4 regions of the Sphingomonas sp. S1-29 genome follow, and region 1 is predicted to be linked to each of the others. Evidence: predicted binding sites of a transcription regulator. Region 1 holds the regulator's gene; each other region holds the start of a gene.
The links. Region 1 encodes LexA, which represses DNA repair genes until DNA is damaged. Its sites were predicted from a motif close to GTTCCNCNCTTGTTCT; they were not measured.
Positions count from the first base shown of each region.

Region 2: radA (DNA repair protein RadA) is a predicted target of LexA. The motif match lies at 2,289-2,304, and genes of this name have one in related genera.
Region 3: recA (recombinase RecA) is a predicted target of LexA. The motif match lies at 3,239-3,254, and genes of this name have one in related genera.
Region 4: OKW76_RS11160 (ribonucleoside-diphosphate reductase subunit alpha) is a predicted target of LexA. The motif match lies at 1,938-1,953, and genes of this name have one in related genera.

Region 1 covers NZ_CP110678.1:448,039-452,998, forward strand. The annotation lists partial or broken gene OKW76_RS02095 (ComEC/Rec2 family competence protein) at 1-1,401, shown strand, start outside; gene lexA (transcriptional repressor LexA) at 1,391-2,101, opposite strand; gene OKW76_RS02105 (molybdopterin molybdotransferase MoeA) at 2,168-3,340, opposite strand; gene moaC (cyclic pyranopterin monophosphate synthase MoaC) at 3,337-3,828, opposite strand; gene OKW76_RS02115 (sulfite exporter TauE/SafE family protein) at 3,914-4,651, opposite strand; gene OKW76_RS02120 (rhodanese family protein) at 4,699-4,960, opposite strand, start outside.
Region 2 covers NZ_CP110678.1:1,481,837-1,486,796, forward strand. The annotation lists gene OKW76_RS06895 (iron-sulfur cluster assembly scaffold protein) at 1-276, opposite strand, end outside; gene OKW76_RS06900 (CvpA family protein) at 320-865, opposite strand; gene radA (DNA repair protein RadA) at 895-2,268, opposite strand; gene OKW76_RS06910 (DUF2945 domain-containing protein) at 2,437-2,655, opposite strand; gene OKW76_RS06915 (glycosyltransferase family 4 protein) at 2,750-3,898, shown strand; gene OKW76_RS06920 (replication-associated recombination protein A) at 3,968-4,960, shown strand, end outside.
Region 3 covers NZ_CP110678.1:680,483-685,442, reverse strand. The annotation lists gene OKW76_RS03200 (response regulator) at 1-2,203, shown strand, start outside; gene OKW76_RS03195 (response regulator) at 2,243-2,587, shown strand; gene OKW76_RS03190 (hypothetical protein) at 2,850-3,158, shown strand; gene recA (recombinase RecA) at 3,332-4,426, shown strand.
Region 4 covers NZ_CP110678.1:2,336,127-2,341,086, reverse strand. The annotation lists gene OKW76_RS11170 (DUF6624 domain-containing protein) at 1-313, shown strand, start outside; gene OKW76_RS11165 (MFS transporter) at 329-1,603, opposite strand; gene OKW76_RS11160 (ribonucleoside-diphosphate reductase subunit alpha) at 2,036-3,940, shown strand; gene OKW76_RS11155 (PepSY-associated TM helix domain-containing protein) at 4,182-4,823, shown strand; gene OKW76_RS11150 (DUF2271 domain-containing protein) at 4,835-4,960, shown strand, end outside.

The DNA.
Region 1 (4,960 bases):
GCGACGGGGGACCGCGGCGCGATCGACGAGGCCGATGACGAGGCGCTGCGGCGATCGGGGCTGGCGCATCTGCTGTCGGTGAGCGGGCTCCACGTCACCGCGGTGGTCGGCGCGACGATGCTGCTGGTGCTCAAGCTGCTGGCGCTCAGCCCGGTGCTGGCGCTGCGGTGGCGGTTGCCGATCGTCGCGGCCGGCGCGGCGGCGGGGGTGGCGGTGTTCTATACCTGGCTGACCGGTGCCGAGGTGCCGACGGTGCGGTCGTGCATCGCCGCGCTGCTGGTGCTGGGGGCGCTGGCGATGGGGCGCGAGGCGGTGACGCTGCGGCTGGTTGCGGCGGGGGCGACGATCGTGCTGCTGCTGTGGCCCGAGGCGCTGATGTCGGCGAGCTTCCAGCTGAGCTTCGCCGCGGTGACCGCGATCGTCGCGCTGCACGAGCATCGGGTGGTGCGCGGCTGGTTCCTGAAGCGCGAGGAGAGCCGGGGGGCGAGCCTGCTGCGCGGGCTGGCGTCGCTGCTGCTGACCGGATTGGTGGTCGAGTTCGCGTTGATGCCGATCGGGTTGTTCCATTTCCACAAGGCGGGGGTGTACGGCGCGCTCGCGAATATCGTGGCGATTCCGCTGACGACCTTTGTCGTGATGCCGCTCGAGGCGGCGGCGTTGGTGTTCGACTCGGCGGGGTTGGGGGCGCCATTCTGGTGGCTGGCCGAATGGGCGTTGCGCGCCTTGCTGTGGATCGCCCACACCACCGCCGATGCGCCGGGGGCGGTGAAGGCGTTGCCGTCGATGCCGCGGGCGGCGTTCGGGTTGATGGTCGCGGGCGGTATCTGGGTGGCGTTGTGGCGGACGCGGTGGCGGTGGCTGGGCGCGGTGCCGCTCGCGATCGGCGCGGGGTGGGCGGTGGCGACGCCGGGACCCGATCTGATCGTCACCGGCGACGGACGGCATGTGGCGGTTCGGACCGGCGATGGCGGGATGGCGCTGCTGCGCGATCGGGCGGGGGACTATGTCCGGGGGGTGCTCGGCGAGACCGGGGGGACCGATGCCGACTTGTCTGCGCTGAGCGACGATCCAAGGGCGCGCTGCAGCAGTGACCTGTGCCTGGTTCGGCTACCCGCCGAAGGTCGCACCTGGACCATCCTCGCAACCCGCAGCGGTTATCTAGTCCCGATCGCCGAGTTCGTCGCGCTGTGCCGTGCCGCCGACATCGCCATCAGCGAGCGGCGCTTGCCGCGTACCTGTACCCCGCGCTGGCTCAAGCTCGACCGTCCGATGCTCGCGCAAACCGGCGGGGTGGCGATCACGCTTTCGGGCGGGAAGGTTCGCACCGTCGCCGGCCGACCCAGCGACCATCCGTGGCGGCTGCCCCAAACGGTGCAGCCGCCACGTAGCTTCAATAGCGGCGGAGCAACCCGGCGAGCTTCCCCTGGACGCGGACCTGATCGGGGCGATAGCGCTGCGGATCGTAGGAGCGGTTCGCCGGATCGAGCCGAACCATCGCGCCTTCGCGGCGGAAATATTTGAGCGTCGCTTCGTGTTCGTCGACCAAAGCCACGACGATCTCGCCGTCGCGCGCGACTTCCTGGCGGCGGATCAGCGCATAATCGCCGTCGAGGATACCCGCCTCGACCATCGAATCGCCCGATACTTCGAGCGCATAATGTTCGCCCGCGCCGAGCAAGGCCGCGGGGACGGGGAGCATCTGTGCGCTCTCCATCGCCTCAATCGGCAGACCCGCGGCGATGCGGCCGTGGAGCGGAATTTCGATCACGTCATTGGCGGCGCGCGGCGCGGGGCTGGCTGCGCGCGAGGGTGCCGGTGGCGCGGAAGGCAACAAAAGCGACACTACGTCCCCCGTAGAATCTCCCTTTCCGCGCGCGGCAACGGGTCGCTCGGGCATGCGCAAGACTTCGAGCGCGCGGGCACGATTGGGCAGGCGGCGCAGGAACTGGCGCTCCTCCAAGGCCGAGATCAGGCGGTGGACTCCCGACTTCGATTTGAGGTCGAGCGCGTCCTTCATCTCCTCGAACGACGGCGAAACCCCGGTCTCGTTCAGGCGATCGGCGATGAAGCAGATCAGGTCGTGTTGCTTGCGCGTCAGCATCAGCGTTCTCCGTCGGGAACAGACGCGGAACGTGTAGGCAACAGCTCCCATCAAGTCAAGCTTGCCTTAACCGATCATCAGGACTTCCACCGAGTCGCCCGCGGCGGCGGCGGGGGCGTGCGGCGCGCGCAGGATCATGCAGTCGCTATGCGCGAGCGTGCGGAGCATCGAACTGTCCTGCCGCCCGGCCGAATGGACGACGCCGCCCTGGATCGTGGCGCGCAGGTGATCGGCGCGGTGGTCATTGGCGGGGAGCGGGCCGGCCAGCGGCAGATGGCGGGTGGCGAGCGGCAGCGTGCCCCCCGCCATCGCCACCACCAGCGGCTTCACGAAACGCAGCGTCGTGACGAACGCCGCGACCGGATTGCCCGGCAGGCCGATGACGAGCGTATCGCGGAGGCGCCCCGCGAGCATCGGCTTGCCCGGCCGCATCGCGATCCGCCAGAAATCGATTTCGCCGCCCGCCGCTTCTAGGGCTGGACGGACGAGGTCGTGGTCGCCGACCGAGGCACCGCCGGTGGTGATCAGCAGATCGGCGTCGACGCTCGCGAAGGCGGCCTCGATCGCCGCGCGATCGTCGGGGAGGATGCCGAGCTGCTCGATGCTGACGGGCAAGCCCGCAAGCATCGCGGCGACGAGGATCGAGTTCGATTCGGGCAGGCCGTCGGGCGGCACGGGCTGGCCCGGGGGGACGAGTTCGTCGCCGGTGGCGGCGATCGCGACGCGGATCGTGCGGCGGACGGGAAGCTCGGCATACCCCGCGATCGCGGCGAGCGCGAGCGCCGGCGGGGTGAGCCGGTCGCCCGCCGCGAGCAGCGCTTCGCCGGTGCTGAAGTCGAGGCCCGCGCGGCGGATGTGGCGGCCGACGCTGCCGGGGCCTTCGCCGTTGAGCGTCAGTTGGTCGCCATCGCGAGCGGCTTCCTCCTGGACGAGGATGGTGTCGGCGCCCGGCGGGAGCGGCGCGCCGGTGAAGATCCGCACCGCTTCGCCGGGGCCGATGGCAGCGGCAAAGCCACGCCCGGCAGCGCTTTCGCCAACCACCGCGATCGGGCCGGGGAGATCGGCGAAGCGAAGCGCATAGCCGTCCATCGCCGACAGGTCGCGCATCGGCTGAGTCCGCCTGGCGGCGATCGGTTCGGCGAGCCAGCGGCCCGCGGCCTGCGCCAGCGGGACGGTTTCGGCGGGGATCGCTGGAGCGAGCGCGCAAAGCCGGGCGAGCGCCTCGTCGAGCGAGATCATCGGGCCGGGCCGCCAGGGGCGGGAGCGTGCCAGTCACCCGACTTGCCGCCGCGCTTTTCGAGCAGCCGGACGCCGCCGATCGTCATCGCTTTGTCGAGCGCCTTGGCCATGTCGTAGATCGTCAGCAGCGCGACCGAGGCGGCGGTCAGCGCCTCCATCTCGACCCCGGTCTGCCCCGCGGTCGAAACGGTGGCGGTCGCGGTGACGCGATCGTGCGCGACGTCGAGCGCGATCTCGGCCTTCGACAGCGGCAGCGGGTGGCACAAGGGGATGAGGTCGCTGGTGCGCTTGGCCGCCATGATCCCCGCGACGCGCGCGACCGCGAGCACATCGCCCTTGGCGACCGCGCCCTGGCGGATCGCGGCGGCGGCATCGGGCGACATGGTGATATGGCCGGTGGCGATCGCGGTGCGCTGCGTCGTCGCCTTGTCGCCGACATCGACCATGCGCGCGGCGCCCGCCGAATCGAGATGGGTGAGGTGGGGCATGGCGCTGGGGTAGCGGGGTTCGGGGGTGCCGGGTAGGGGCGAGGACGCGATCGGACCGTCGCGCGGTCGGTCGGCGAGGCCCGGCCTAGATCGAGGTCGCCACCACATAGGCGCCCACCGCGATGACCATGCCGGCAAAGCCGCGCTCGAGCAGGTGCTTGCGCGTGGCAAGCGGGCTCGCCAGCAGCATCCCGATCGCGGTGCCGACCACGCCGCCGGCAACCAGCAACGCGGTGACAGGCCAATCGACCAGCCCCGATACGACATAGGAGGTCGCGGTCGTCAGCCCCAGCGCGGTGATGACGACGAGCGACGTACCGATCGCATAGGGCAGCGGCATCGCGGTGGCGAGGATCAGCCCGGGGACGATCAGGAATCCGCCACCAATGCCGAAAAAGCCCGCGGCGAGGCCGACGGTGAGGCCGATCGGGATCAGCCGGGGCAGCAGCGTCGCGGCGCTGTCGCGGGTCAGCCGGACGTTGGGAGCCTCGAGCGTGCGTCGCTTGCGCAGCATCGACAGCCCGACGCCGATCATCAGCACGCCGAACAACGCGAGCAATCGCTGGCCGTCGATCGCCTTGCCGATTTCGGCACCGATCGCCGCGCCGATCATCCCAGATGCGGCAAATACCGCCGCGCAGCGCCATTTGACCCGGCCGGCGCGGGCATGGCCGACGGTGCTGGCAAAGGCGTTGACCGCGACGGCGACAGCGGCGGTGCCGATCGCGGCATGCGCCGACCCGACCCCGACCCCATAGACCAGCAACGGCACCGCCAGGATCGACCCGCCGCCGCCGACCACCCCCAGGATCAGGCCGATCACTACGCCCGATCCCAGCGCAGGATGATGGTGCCGATATCCATGACGGCTTACCCGGCCGCGCGCCGGTTCCACGGCATCACGCCGAGGAGGCGGGCCATGCCGCACCAGCCGGTGGCGCCGGCAAAGGCCAGCCCCGCGCCGACGAACGCCGCCAGCGCGAAGAAGCCGGGTACGACATAGAGCCCGAGCAGCACGCCGGCGAGCACCAGCGCGCCCGCGGTGATCTGCACCTGGCGCATGATCTCGATCGGCTGCGAGCGATCGGCGATGACCGGATGCCCGGCGCCGCGCCAGCCATCGATCCCGCCA
Region 2 (4,960 bases), 1.0 Mb from region 1:
CGCGAGCGCATCGCTGGCGGCGGCGATCTCCTCGGGCGTCCGGCCGATAACGTGTTCGGCAAGCAGCGCGCTCGATGCCTGGCCGAGCGCGCAGGCGCGCACCAGCATGCCGAGCGCGCCGACGCGGCCCTCCTCGTCGAGATTGACGTCGATCGTCACCCGGCTGCCGCAGATCGGCGAGCGCTTCTCGACGCTCGCCATCGGCGAATCGAGCCGCTGCTGGAACGGCACGGTCGCGGCGAGCCGCAGGATGTCGGTGTTGTAGAGCGTGGTCACCGCATCGATGTAGGCGACGGCAAGGCTTTGCGCGAGAGGGCGTTTATTTCTTGCGCGGGGCGTCTTCGAGGAAGGGGAACACCGGCTCGCCGCGGCGGCGGCGATCGACGAACTCGGCGATGCTCGCGCTGGTGGCGTTGAGCAGCGGATAGGTCCGCGCACTCTTGATCCAGTCGGGGCGCCGCGCCGGGCCGCCATTGACGGTATCGAGCACCAGCACGACCAGGATGAACGCCAGGCTGACCAGGATCACCGCCTTGAGCATCCCGAACCCGAACCCCAGCGCGCGATCGACCGGTCCCAGCACCGAGGTGCGCGTTCGCTTGCCGACCGCGTTGGCGATTAGCTTGCCTCCCAGATAGGTCACCCCGAACAGGATCGACAGCGCCAGCACCGCCGCGCCCGAACTGGTGCCGACCCAATCGACCATCATCACCGACAGCGGCGTGTGGAACAGCCGCACGACGAACGCGACCAGCAACCAGGTGAGCAGCGACAGCACCTCGGTGACGAAGCCGCGCATCGCGCCGAGCACCGCTGCGCTACCGACGGCGAGCAGGACGACGATATCGAGGGCGGTCAGGTCCATGGCGCGCGTTCCAAATTGCTCCCGCGCCGCTAGCCGCGCGCCAGCATATGGTCAACGAACGCGCCCAAGTTCTTGAACCCGGCCAGCTTCATCGTGCCCGGCTCGGCGGCTTGCGCGCTGGGCAGCAGCGCGCTGGCGAAGCCCAATTTGGCGGCTTCCTTCAGCCGCAGATTGGCGTGCGCGACGGGGCGGATCTCGCCCGACAGCGCGATTTCGCCGAACCCCACCGAATCGACGGGCACCGCGCGTTCGGACAACGCCGACACCAACGCTGCCGCCACCGCCAAGTCGGCCGCGGGGTCCTGCACGCGATAGCCGCCGGCGATGTTGAGATACACTTCGCAGGTCGAAAAGCTGAGCCCGCAGCGCGCCTCGAGCACCGCGAGGATCATCGCCAGCCGCCCCGAATCCCAGCCGACCACCGCGCGCCGCGGGGTCGCGCCGCTGGCGAGCCGGACGATCAGCGCCTGCACCTCGACCAGCACCGGGCGCGTTCCCTCGAGCGCGGGGAACACCACGGTGCCGGTGACGCTTTCGTCGCGCGAGGTGAGGAACAGCGACGAGGGGTTGGCGATCTCGCTCAGCCCCTGCGTCTCCATCGAGAACACCCCGATCTCGTCGGTGCCGCCGAAGCGGTTCTTGATCGCGCGCAGGATGCGATATTGGTGGCTGCGCTCGCCCTCGAACGCCAGCACGGTATCGACCATATGCTCCATCACCCGCGGGCCGGCCAGGCTGCCGTCCTTGGTGACATGGCCGACCAGCACCACCGCCGTCCCGCGTTCCTTGGCGAAGCGGATCAGCTCGCCCGCCGACGCGCGCACCTGGCTGACGGTGCCCGCCGCGCCCTCGATCAGGTCCGAGTGCATCGTCTGGATCGAATCGATCACCAGCAGATCGGGCGCCGCCGCGCCGCCGAAGGTCGTGAGAATGTCACGCACCGAGGTCGCCGCCGCCAATTGCACCGGCGCGTTGCCGAGCCCCAACCGCCGCGCGCGCAGCCGCACCTGGTCGGCGGCCTCCTCGCCCGAGACATAGGCAACCGACTTGCCCGCGAGCGCGAGCTTGGCCGCCGCCTGAAGCAGCAGGGTCGACTTGCCGATCCCCGGATCGCCGCCGATCAGCGTCGCCGAGGATTCGACGAACCCGCCCCCCAGCGCACGATCGAGCTCGGCGATGCCGGTTGCCATACGCTCGGGGAGCGCGATTTCGCTGTCGAGCCCCGACAGCAGGATCGGCCGCCCGCCGCCTTGCAGATTATGTCGCGCCGAAAACGCCGTGACGACCGCGCCGGCATCCTCGACCAGCGTGTTCCATTCGCCGCAATCGGCGCATTGCCCCGCCCATTTCGACGTCGCCGATCCGCACGCCTGGCAGACATATTTCTTCTGGGGTTTGGCCATGGGGAAGCGGTAGCGCGAGAGGAACGAAAAGGGAATACCGCCCCCAAGACATCAGTTACCCCAACAGCCGTCACCCCAGCGAAAGCTGGGGTCTCCTCGCGGCAGTCGGTGCGCTCGCCAACCGGGAGACCCCAGCTTTCGCTGGGGTGACGGAAGGGTGTCCAAGGATCACCCCCCGCTCAATTCGCTCCCGCGTTTGAGCACCTGATCGCCATCTTCCTGCGCGATCAGATACGCCGGATTATCGGTCGTCCCGTTCTTGACCACCTTTGATCCCTTCAGCGTCCGCTGCACCCGGCGATCGAAGCGTTCCTCGACCTTGCCGTGCGCCGAACCGCTGCCCCAATTCCACTTCACCTTCTGGCCCTTGCGAAATGCATTCGACATCGACGGCTCCCGATCTGGATGACGATGCAAAACCCGCGATCGGCGATGATCGTTCCGGTGGCAAACCGCGCTCGGTACGGCTAGATGCCCGGCGATGCATGCTTCCAATCTTCGCGTGGCGCTGTTCAGCGGCAACTATAATTATGTCCGCGACGGCGCGAACCAGGCGCTCAACCTGTTGGCGGGGCATTTGCTGCGCGCGGGGGTGACGCTGCGCGTCTATTCGCCGACGGTGCCGCAGCCAGCGTTCGAGCCGACCGGCGAGCTGATCGGCGTCCCCGCGTTCGCCTTCCCGGGCCGCGGCGAATACCGGCTGGGGTTGGGGTTGCCCAAGGCGATCCGCCGCGACCTCGAGGCCTTCGCCCCCGACATCGTCCATGTCTCGGTGCCCGACATCACCGGCCACCGAGTCGTCAGCTGGGCACGCGAAAACGGCGTCCCTTCGCTCGCCTCGCTGCACACCCGGTTCGAAACCTATCCGCGCTATTACAAGGCCGCATTCCTCGAGCCGCTCGCGGTGAAACTGTCGAAGCGCTTCTACAACCGCGTCGATCATGTCGTGGTGCCAGGCGACGGCATGCGCGACCTGCTGCGCGAATGGGGGGTGACGACGCCGATCGACATCTGGTCGCGCGGGGTGAACCATGCGCGCTTCAATCCGGGGATGCGCAGCCTCGAATGGCGCCGCGGACTCGGCATCGCCGACGATGAGGTCGCGGTGAGCTTTCTCGGCCGGCTGGTGCTCGAAAAGGGGCTCGACATCTTCGCCGACGTGGTGCGCGAGCTCGAACGCCGCGGCGTGCGCCACCGCGTGCTGGTGATCGGCGAAGGCCCGGCACACGACTGGTTCGCCAAGCAGGTGCCGAGCGCGGTGTTCGCCGGCTTCCAGTCGGGCGACGATCTGGGCCGCGCGGTCGCGTCGATGGACGTGTTCTTCAATCCATCGGTCACCGAGACCTTCGGCAATGTGACGCTCGAGGCGATGGCGGCGGGCGTGCCGGTGGTGGCGGCGCGCGCGACCGGCGCGGTCGGGCTGGTCGATCCGGGGGTCACCGGCGCATTGGTCGAGCCGCGCGACGTCGGTGCCTATGCCGACGCGATCGAGCATTATTGCCGCGACGATGCCGCGCGCCGCACCGCGGGCGCGGCGGGCCATGCCAAGGCGCAGGGCTATCAATGGGATCGGATCAACCAGGTCGTGCTCGATGCGTATCTGGAAACGATCGCGGCGCGGGCGCGCTAGTCCCCCTCCCGCTTGCGGGAGGGGGGAAGAAGCCTCGCGCATCCCGGCGATCGCGCCTATCTGGCGGTGATGGCCGACCTTTTCGGGGACTCCGCTCCCCCGCCCCCTGCCCGCCCCGCCGCCGACGCACCACTCGCCGATCGCCTGCGCCCCGCCAATCTGGGCGAAGTCGTCGGCCAGGATCACCTCACCGGCCCCGAGGGGGCGATCGGGCGGATGGTGGCGGCCGGCAAGCTGTCATCGATCATCCTGTGGGGGCCGCCGGGCACCGGCAAGACCACGATCGCGCGGCTGCTCGCCGACGCGGTCGGGCTTCGCTACGCGCAGATTTCGGCGGTGTTCTCAGGGGTAGCCGATCTGAAGAAGGTCTTCGCCGAAGCGCGCGAACATGCCCGGATCGGCAAACGCACCTTATTATTTGTCGACGAGATCCACCGCTTCAATCGCGCGCAGCAGGATGGGTTCCTGCCCTATGTCGAGGACGGCACCGTCACCTTGGTGGGTGCGACGACCGAAAACCCGTCGTTCGAACTCAACGCCGCCTTGCTCAGCCGCGCGCAGGTGCTGATCCTCCACCGCCTCGACGCCGCCGCGCTCGACACCTTGCTCGCGCGCGCCGAGGCGATCGAAGACCGCAGCCTGCCGCTCGACGCAGACGCCCGCGCCGCGCTGGTCGCGAGCGCCGATGGCGATGGCCGCTTCCTGCTCAACCAGGCCGAGACCCTGTTCTCGATCGCGCTGGAGACCCCGCTCGACCCCGCCGGGCTGTCGGCACTGCTCCAGCGCCGCGTCGCGGTGTACGACAAGGATCGCGAGGGGCATTACAACCTCATCTCGGCGCTGCACAAATCGCTGCGCGGATCGGACCCGCAGGCATCGCTCTATTATCTCGCCCGGATGATCACCGCTGGCGAGGAGCCGCTCTACGTACTGCGCCGGCTGGTGCGTTTCGCCAGCGAAGATATCGGCCTCGCCGATCCGCAGGCGCTGGTGCAATGCCTCGCGGCCAAGGACGCCTATGATTTCCTCGGCAGTCCCGAGGGCGAGCTCGCGATCGCGCAG
Region 3 (4,960 bases), 230 kb from region 1:
TGCCGCCCGGCCCGCGCCGGTCGCGCCGGCGCCGACGATCGACTGGGCGGTCGCCAACGCGCTTGCGGCCGCGAGCGCCGATGCACTCGCAGTCACCGATCGCGACGGCAAGCTCGTCTGCGCCAACCGCGCCTATGAAAAACTGTTCGAAGGCCTGCCGACCCCGCCCAATCTGCCGATCGATCCCGCCGCCGCGGCGGCGCTCGGCACCACCGGGCGCGCCGCCTGGCGCGATGGCGAGGGCGAGGCGACGCTGACGCATGGCGGTGCGGCACTCGATATCGGCATCGTGCGCGCGGGCGACGACATGCTGGTGTGGCGGTTCGCGCGCGCCGCCGATGCGGGATCGGCGGTCGATCTCGACCCATTGCTCGGCGGAAAGGTCGGCGATCGGCTGGCGAGCGCGGGGATCATGGTCGCGTCGCTCACCCCGCAGGGCCGGGTGCGTGCCGCCAACCGCGTGCTTCGCCTGCGCGCGATGGGGCAGGCCGATGCCGCGATCGAGGGCCGCGATTTCGCGCGCTTCCTCACCACCGACAGCAGCGGGCTGCTGCGCTTCGAGCGCGAAGGCGCCGCGGGCAATCCGCTGCGGCTGCTGCAGGTGCCGATCAGCGCGCAGGACGACGCGCCGCTGGTGGTGGCGCTGCTCGACGAGGAGGAATCGGGGCTTCCCGCGGCGATCGGATCGAACGTCACCGCGCATGTCCGCGCGCTGGTGTCGCTGCTTCCCTTTGGCATGGCGCTGGTCGATCGCGAGGGTCGTTTCGTCCATATGAACGACGCCTTCGTCCGCGCCGCGGGGATCGCGGCGGGTCCGCCGCCGCTCTATCCCGGCGACCTGGTGGTGCGCGAAGACAAGGGTGCGCTCGCCGATGCGATTCGCCGCTTCTCAGGCGGTGCCACGCATTCGGCCGACATGCAGGTGCGGCTTGCGGGCCGCCCCGACGAGCCGATCGCGCTGACGCTCGCGGGCGCGCGCGGCCTGGGCGAGGCCGCAGTGCTCATCAGCCTCAAGGAAACGGGGCAGGAGGGCGAGCTCAAACGCCAGGTCGCGCAGGCGATCAAGATGCAGGCGGTCGGCCAGCTTGCGGGTGGCGTCGCGCACGACTTCAACAACATCCTCACCGCGATCATCGGCCATTGCGACCTGATGCTGATGCGTCATTCGCCCGGCGACAGCGATTATGACGACATCCAGCAGGTCCGCGCCAATTCGAACCGCGCCGCCGCGCTGACCCGGCAATTGCTCGCCTTCTCGCGCCAGCAGACGCTGCGGCCGCAAACGTTGCAATTGCCCGACATCATTTCGGAAGTGTCGAACCTGCTCACCCGGCTGCTCGGTGAGACCGTGCGGCTCGACGTCAAGCATGGTCGCGGAATCGGTGCGGTGCGCGCCGATCCGGGGCAGCTCGAACAGGTCGTCGTCAATCTGGCGGTGAACGCGCGCGACGCGATGCTTGCCAAGAACCCCAATGGCGGCGGGACGCTCACGATCGAAACGCTCGCGATCACCGCCGCCGAGGTCCGCCGGATGGACGACGACGTGCTGCCGATCGGCGATTATTCGGTGCTGCGCGTCAGCGATACCGGCACCGGCATCCCGATCGAGGCGCTGTCGAAGATCTTCGAACCCTTCTTCACTACCAAGGAGATCGGCAAGGGCACCGGGCTCGGGCTTTCGACGGTGTATGGCATCGTCAAGCAATCGGGCGGCTATATCTTTGCCGAATCGCCGCCGGGGCAGGGGGCGGTCTTCACGATCTACCTCCCCGTCCACACCGCGACCGAGGCGCCGGTGAAGCCGCCCCCCAAGCCGGTGCGCAAGGCCGATACCTGGGGCACCGGCACGATCCTGCTGGTCGAGGACGAAGCGATGGTGCGCGCGGTCGCCGAGCGCGCGCTGACGCGGCAGGGCTATAAGGTGCTCACCGCCGAACATGGCGAGGCCGCACTCGAGCTGCTCGCCAATTGCGACCGCCCCGATCTGCTGATCTCCGACGTGGTGATGCCGATGATGGATGGCCCGACGATGGTGCGCCATGTGCGTGCGCGCTATCCCGACCTGCCGATCCTGTTCATGTCGGGCTATGCAGAGGAGCAGTTGCGACGCTCGATCGACCTCGACCATGTCGCGTTTCTGCCCAAGCCCTTTTCGGTCCAGCAGCTCGCCGAGGCGGCGCGCGCTGCGTTGCTAAACGATTGAGACTTGGCGAAACCGCCATGTTCTGCCTATGACCCGCGGATGACCGAACGCCAGCGTATCCTCATCGTCGAGGACGAGCCCCTGATTGCCATGATGCTCGAGGATTTCCTCGACGCACTCGACCGCGATGTTGCGGGAACCGCCGAGACCGTGACCGCGGCGCTCGAGCTGGTGAACGCCGGCGGCGTCGACGCCGCGATCCTCGATGTGAACCTGCGCGGCGGCGAGAAGAGCTGGCCGGTCGCCGACGCGCTGGCGGCGGCGGGGATTCCCTTCGTGCTGGCAACCGGGGGCGACGTGCTGGCCAACGATCATCGCGACCGCCCGGTTTTGTCCAAGCCGTTCACGATGGACGGCGTCGAAAAGGCGCTCGATTCGCTTTAAAGCTTTGAAGGCAGCATTGTAGAGCTCTCCCCTCCCTGAAAGGGAGGGGCTGGGGGTGGGTTGGTGGCTGGCGTAGGCTGTCCCGGCTGCGCGCCAGGGACTCGCAACCACCCCGTTCGTTTCGAGCGAAGTCGAGAAACCGCCCCGTCACACCCGGCACGCGTTTTCGCACGATCCCCAAAGAAACCAGCCAACCCGGCGCAAGCCACAACTGCGCCACAATCGGCCCCGACGATCGCGCTTCCCCCAGCGGAAGCCCGCGATGCTAAACCTCCTCGCCAACCTCCTCCAGGCTGTCAGCCCGGCAAGCGCCCCGCCGCTGCGAATCGACATCCTTGATCGCTGCGCCGCCCCCGCCGGCGACGAAATCATCGTCTGTGGCGATCGCGACACCAACGAACGTTTCCGCCTTCGCCCGCTGCGGGGCGACGCCGCAGCATCGTCTGCGCTGCCCAAGGCCGAAATCCCGCTGTTCGGCGATACCCGCGCCGCGGCAGAGGTCGAAGCAGAACAGATCGGCCCCGGGCTCACCAGCCAGCGCATGATGCTCCGCCTTAAAACCCCCTTCTGACTTCTTCCCTCCCTGGAAGGGAAAGGCTCGGGGTGGGTCGGTCGTGGCCGCGGCGGAACTCGCCTCGACCTGTTCCCTGAGTTCACCTCTTGTTCCCATGGAACAAACCATATACATAGCCATCATGCGTTGAACGGTTCGCGCGGTTGTTCTAGCGATAGGGGCGCTCCAACATGGCAGCACAACTCAAGGTGATCGACAGCAAGATGGCAGCTTCCACCGACAAGGTCGCGGGCGACCGGCAAAAGGCGCTCGACGCCGCACTCGCGCAGATCGACCGCGCATTCGGCAAGGGCTCGGCGATGCGGCTGGGCTCGAAGGAGGCGATGCAGGTCGAGGTGATCTCGACCGGATCGCTCGGACTCGACATCGCCCTTGGCGTCGGCGGCCTGCCGCGCGGACGGGTGATCGAAGTCTATGGCCCCGAATCGTCGGGCAAGACCACGCTGGCGCTCCACGTGATCGCCGAGGCGCAGCGCGGCGGCGGCACCGCGGCGTTCGTCGATGCCGAGCATGCGCTCGACCCGGTCTATGCCAAGAAACTCGGCGTCAACATCGACGAACTGATCGTGTCGCAGCCCGACACCGGCGAGCAAGCGCTCGAGATCGTCGATACGCTGGTGCGCTCGAACGCGATCGACGTGCTCGTGATCGATTCGGTCGCCGCGCTGGTGCCGCGCGCCGAGATCGAGGGCGAGATGGGCGACAGCCATGTCGGCCTCCAGGCGCGGTTGATGTCGCAGAGTCTGCGCAAGCTCACCGGCTCGATCAGCCGATCGCGCTGCATGGTGATCTTCATCAACCAGCTGCGGATGAAAATCGGCGTGATGTACGGCAACCCCGAGACGACGACCGGCGGCAACGCGCTCAAATTCTACGCCTCGGTCCGCCTCGACATCCGTCGCACCGGCCAGATCAAGGATCGCGACGACATCGTCGGCAACGCCACGCGCGTGAAGGTGGTCAAGAACAAGGTCGCGCCGCCCTTCAAGCAGGTCGAATTCGACATCATGTATGGCGAGGGCATTTCGAAGATCGGCGAGATACTCGACCTCGGCGTGAAGGCCGGCCTCGTCGAGAAATCGGGCGCGTGGTTCAGCTACGACAGCGTCCGCGTCGGCCAGGGCCGCGAGAATTCGAAGAATTATCTGCGCGAGCATCCAGAAATGGCCGACAAGCTCGAAAAGGCGATCCGCGCGCGCACCGACAAGGTCGCCGAGGAACTGATGGTCGGCCCGAGCGCCGAGGACGATCTCGACGACGAATGATCCGGGAGGGCAGGGGCCTTGCGCGCATCGCGCGCGGCCCCTGCTGAACTGCCGATGGCATCGCGCGGGCTTTGACACCATGCCATCCGCACAGTGTTCGCGCCGTGCTGCCACAGAAGGGCACGGTTCGGTCATTGCCGGCGGTCCTTACCACCGCATGTCATTCAACGCGTAATGATCAACGAAGGCGCCGCCCGCGCCGTCTGATTTCGGCGAGCTTGAACGCGGCGATTATCATCGTCGGGAAAAGCTTGGTATGCAAGGTCACGCCTCACGCCCTGTCGTCGGCAGTGTAGCTGTCGCGGCGCCCCGACGGCGCGCGAGCGAAACTGCCGCAACGATCCCCGCCGAGCCGCAGCCGGCAGAAGTGACGATGTCGATCGTCAATACAACAGCAGGAATCGCTGCCGGAAAACCGTCGCGCGGCGCGTTATCGCGCCGCGGGCGCCGTTAGCAGCGCTTGATGAAACCCCAGCAGCATAGGCGTCACGGGCGCAATCAGACCTACTTGGCTCGCGCTGCCTAATCGAACCT
Region 4 (4,960 bases), 1.5 Mb from region 1:
CGAAGCGGCGGTCGCGCAAGGACAGGCGCCGGCTTGGCAAATGGCGATGATGTTCGACCGCATCTGCGTCTTCGAAGGACGCGCTCAGCGCTACGGCTCGCAATTCGATTGGGGCGACGATGGGCAGTTCAGCCCCTTGCCGATCGACGATCCCGATGGCGTCGACCGACGGCGAGCCGAAGTCGGGCTGGAGCCGTTAGCGGCCGCGATCGCGAACCATCGGGAGCAAACGGAGGCCGGGGCCAAACCCGCCGACCTGGCCAGCCGCCGGAAGCGAATAGAGGAATGGGCGCAGCGCGTCGGATGGCGGTGAGGTGAACCAGCACCTCTACCCCCGCGGCAGCCGCCGCTCGACCACCAGCACCCCGACCGCCGCGGCGAACAGGCACGCCGCCAGGAACAGCATCGGCGCCAGGTCGCTGCCGGTCTCGTCGCGGATACGCGGCACTACCGTCTGCGCGACGAAGCCGCCCAGATTGCCCACCGAATTGATGATCGCCAGCCCCGCCGCCGCGCTCGCGCCGGTCAGGAAGCGCGGGGGCAGCGTCCAGAATACCGGCTGGCCCGAGAAGATCGCGGGCGCGGCGATGCACAGCAAGGCGAACTTCGCGACCGCGCCGGGCACCACCACGCTGCCGATCAGGCAGATGCCGCCGAGGATCGCGGGCACCACGATATGCCAGCGCTGGTCGGCGTAGCGCGCGGCGTGGCGCGGCACCGCCCACAGCGCCAGCCCCACCAGCACCCAGGGGATGACGTTGAGGAACCCGTTGACGGTATTCGACACCCCGAACCCCTGGACGATCGTCGGCAGCCAGTAGCTGAGGCCATAGGCCGCCAGTGGAAACCCGACATAGGCGGCGCTCAGCATCAGCACGCGGGCATCGAGCAGCGCGCGCAGCGGATTGCCATGCGCCTCGCGCCCGCCGGCGATCCGCTCGGCCTCTAGCACCTCGGCAAGCCAGGTCTTCTGCGCCGGGGTCAGCCAGCGCGCCTCGCCCGGCCCGCTCGGCAGATAACGCAGCACCACCGGCACCAGCAGCAGCGCGGGCGCGCCGGTCGCCAGGAACACCCATTGCCAGCCGCGAAGGCCGCCCAGCCCGTCGAGGTCGAGCAGCAGCCCGCCCAGCGCCGCGCCCACCGCATTGGCGACCGCGCTCGCCAGCATGAACAGGCCGATCGCGCGCGCACGATGCGCCTGCGGGAACCACAAAGTCAGCGCATAGAGCACGCCGGGAAAGAACCCCGCTTCGGCCACCCCCAGCAGGAAGCGCAGGATGTAGAACATCGTCGGGCTCTGGGTGAAGCCCAGCAGCAGCGTGACGATCCCCCAGCTCGCCATGATCCGCGCGAACCAACGCCGCGCACCGACGCGCTCGAGGATCAGGTTGCTCGGCACCTCGAACAGGCAATAGCCGACGAAGAACAACCCCGCGCCCAGCCCATAGGCCGCCTCGCTGATGCCGAGGTCGCCGACCATCTGCAGCTTGGCATAGGACACGTTCTGCCGGTCGATATAGGCGACCATGTACAGCAGCCCGAGCAGCGGGATCAGCCGCCACGTCACGCGGCGCACCGTGCTGCGTCCAAGCTCGTCCATCATCGCTCCCCCGTCGTGCCGCCCGCCACCGTCCGGGAAATGCCCGCCCCGTGCAAGCGCGGGCGATTCCTCCCCATGAATCTTTTTGCCCGCCGCGCATCGCCCTATTGCTTTTGGGGAACGCCAGCTTGGTCCACGCGTCGCGGCCGATCGGCGGCCATCGGGGCACGCGGATATTCGACGAACCGCGCCGCGGTGCCGATTTACCGGCTTGTGCCTCGCCCGATTTGAGCACAATCTATAGTGGTAGCAACGGGGATACGGCCCAAGCGATGGTATCCGACGCGCGATAGACCGATATCGTGGCACGGCTCGCTTCCGCTCTCCGGCGCAACATGATCACTTTTTGTTCTCGCGCAGCCGCGCTGGATGATAGCATCGGTATCCGCCCGCGAATCGAGGGTGCATGCCGCACGAACGAGGGACGGGCCAGTCATGGATTTCAGGGACGATCAGCACGTGAGCGATACCGCGACCGACACCATCAGCGAAACCGCCGCCGACGCCCCCAAGGCGCGCACCTCGCACACGATCGACAAGCAGCTCTATGCGGTCGAGGTCGATCATTCGCGCGACGCGCTGCTGACCGATTTCGGCAAGGAAACGCTCAAGGACCGCTATCTGCTGCCGGGCGAAAGCTATCAGGACCTCTTCGTCCGCGTCGCCTCGGCCTATGCCGATGACGCCGCGCATGCACAGCGGCTGTACGACTATATCTCGAAGCTGTGGTTCATGCCCGCAACGCCCGTTCTGTCGAACGGCGGCACCGGGCGCGGGCTGCCGATCAGCTGCTACCTCAACTCGGTCCCCGACAGCCTCGAGGGCATCGTCCAGACCTGGAACGAGAATGTCTGGCTCGCCTCGCGCGGCGGCGGCATCGGCACCTATTGGGGCAATGTCCGCGGCATCGGCGAGCCGGTGGGCCTCAACGGCAAGACCAGCGGCATCATTCCGTTCGTGCGCGTGATGGATTCGCTGACGCTGGCGATCAGCCAGGGCTCGCTGCGCCGCGGCTCGGCGGCCTGCTATCTCGATGTGTCGCACCCCGAGATCGAGGAATTCCTCGAAATCCGCAAACCCAGCGGCGACTTCAACCGCAAGGCGCTCAACCTGCACCACGGCGTGCTGATCCCCGACGCCTTCATGGAAGCCGTCCGCGCCGGCGACGAATGGCAGCTCAAGAGCCCCAAGGACGGCAGCGTCCGCGCGACGGTCGATGCGCGCTCGCTGTTCCAGAAGCTGGTCGAGACGCGCCTCGCGACCGGCGAGCCCTATATCGTCTTCAGCGACCACGTGAATTCGACGATGCCCAAGCATCATCGCGACCTGGGGCTCAAGGTCTCGACCTCGAACCTGTGCAGCGAGATCACTTTGCCCACCGGGCGCGATCACCTGGGCAACGACCGCACCGCGGTCTGCTGCCTCTCGTCGCTCAACATCGAAACCTGGGACGAGTGGAACGGCGACAAGCGTTTCATCGAGGACGTGATGCGCTTCCTCGACAATGTGCTGCAGGACTATATCGACCGCGCCGAGCCCGGCATGGAACGCGCCGCCTATTCGGCGATGCGCGAGCGTTCGGTCGGCCTTGGCGTCATGGGCTTCCATTCGTTCCTGCAGGCGCGCTGCCTGCCGTTTGAAGGCGCGATGGCCAAGTCGTGGAACCTGCGCATCTTCCGCCACGTCTCGGCGCAGGTGAACGAAGCATCGATGCAACTCGCGATCGAGCGCGGCCCCTGCCCCGATGCCGCCGACATGGGTGTCATGGAGCGGTTCAGCTGCAAGATGGCGATCGCGCCGACCGCGTCGATCAGCATCATCTGCGGCGGCACCAGCGCGTGCATCGAGCCGATCCCGGGCAATATCTACACCCACAAAACGCTCTCGGGCAGCTTCGTGGTACGCAACCCGCATCTCGAAAAGCTACTGTCGACCAAGTCGAAGAACTCCGACGCGATCTGGAATTCGATCCTCGAAAAGGGCGGCAGCGTCCAGCATCTCGATTTCCTGAATCAGGACGAGAAGGACGCGTTTAAGACCAGCTTCGAGATCGACCAGCGCTGGCTGCTCGAACTCGCGGGCGATCGCACCCCCTATATCGACCAGGCGCAGTCGCTGAACCTGTTCATCCCCGCCGATGTCGAGAAGTGGGACCTGCTGATGCTCCACTTCCGCGCGTGGGAATTGGGCATCAAGTCGCTCTATTATCTCCGCTCGAAGTCCATGCAGCGCGCCGGGTTCGCGGGCAGCGGCGGGGTCGAGGCCGACAACACGATCGACAAGCCGACCTTCGATCTGGGCGAATCGACCGACTATGACGAGTGCCTCGCCTGCCAGTGAGGCACCGCACCGAGTAGGGCAGAAACCCCGGCGTCTCCCCCGAGACGCCGGGGTTTTCTTTGCGCCGCCACGCCCCCACCGCCCCCCGCCCGCGATGTTGACAAACCCGCCCCGGCATCGCACTAGATGCGAATTGTTTGCATTAGCGGGTTAGGGGTTCAATGCCGCACGCGGGCTTCTCGATCACCGACCGTCGGCTGCGCCATTGCGCGCAGGCGCCCCTGCGCGACGCCTGACCCGAATGCATCAACTAACCACGATCCCGGCGCGTCCGCGCAAGCCCGCGCGCAAGGCGTTCTGGCTGAAACAGGCCTATCTCTGGCATTGGATCAGCTCGGCGGTCAGCCTGGTCGGGCTGTTGCTGTTCGCGATCACCGGCATCACGCTCAACCATGCGGGCGAGGTCGAATCGTCGCCCAAGGTCAGCACCGCCGCCGCCACCTTGCCCGCGCCTTTGCTGGCGCAGCTCTCCTCGTCTGACCAGACCGCGCGGCCGATCCCCAGCCCCGTCGCGCGCTGGATCGAGGACGAGATCGGCCTCGCCCCCAGCGCCAATGCCGAATGGAGCGACGGCGAAGTCTATGTCGCGCTGCCGCGTCCCGGCGGCGACGGCTGGGTGGCGATCGACAAGACGACCGGCGCGATCACCGCCGAAGTCACCGATCGCGGCTGGGTCTCGTGGCTCAACGACCTCCACAAGGGCCGCAACACCGGCGGCGCGTGGAAATGGTTCCTCGACATCTTCTCGGGCGCTTGCGTCGTCTTCGCGCTCACCGGCTTCGTGCTGCTCCAGATCCACGCCAAGAAACGCCCCAGCACCTGGCCGCTGGTCGTGCTCGGCCTCGCCATCCCCGCGATTCTCGCGCTTTTCTTCATCCATTGAGGACAATAATCATGCAGGTCCGCCACCAATTGCTGCTCACCGGCCTGCCGATGCTCGCGGTCGCCACCCCCGCGATCGCGCAGACCGCGCAGGTCCAGCTGACGCTGCCGCGGCTCAAGGTCGCCGAATATAACCGC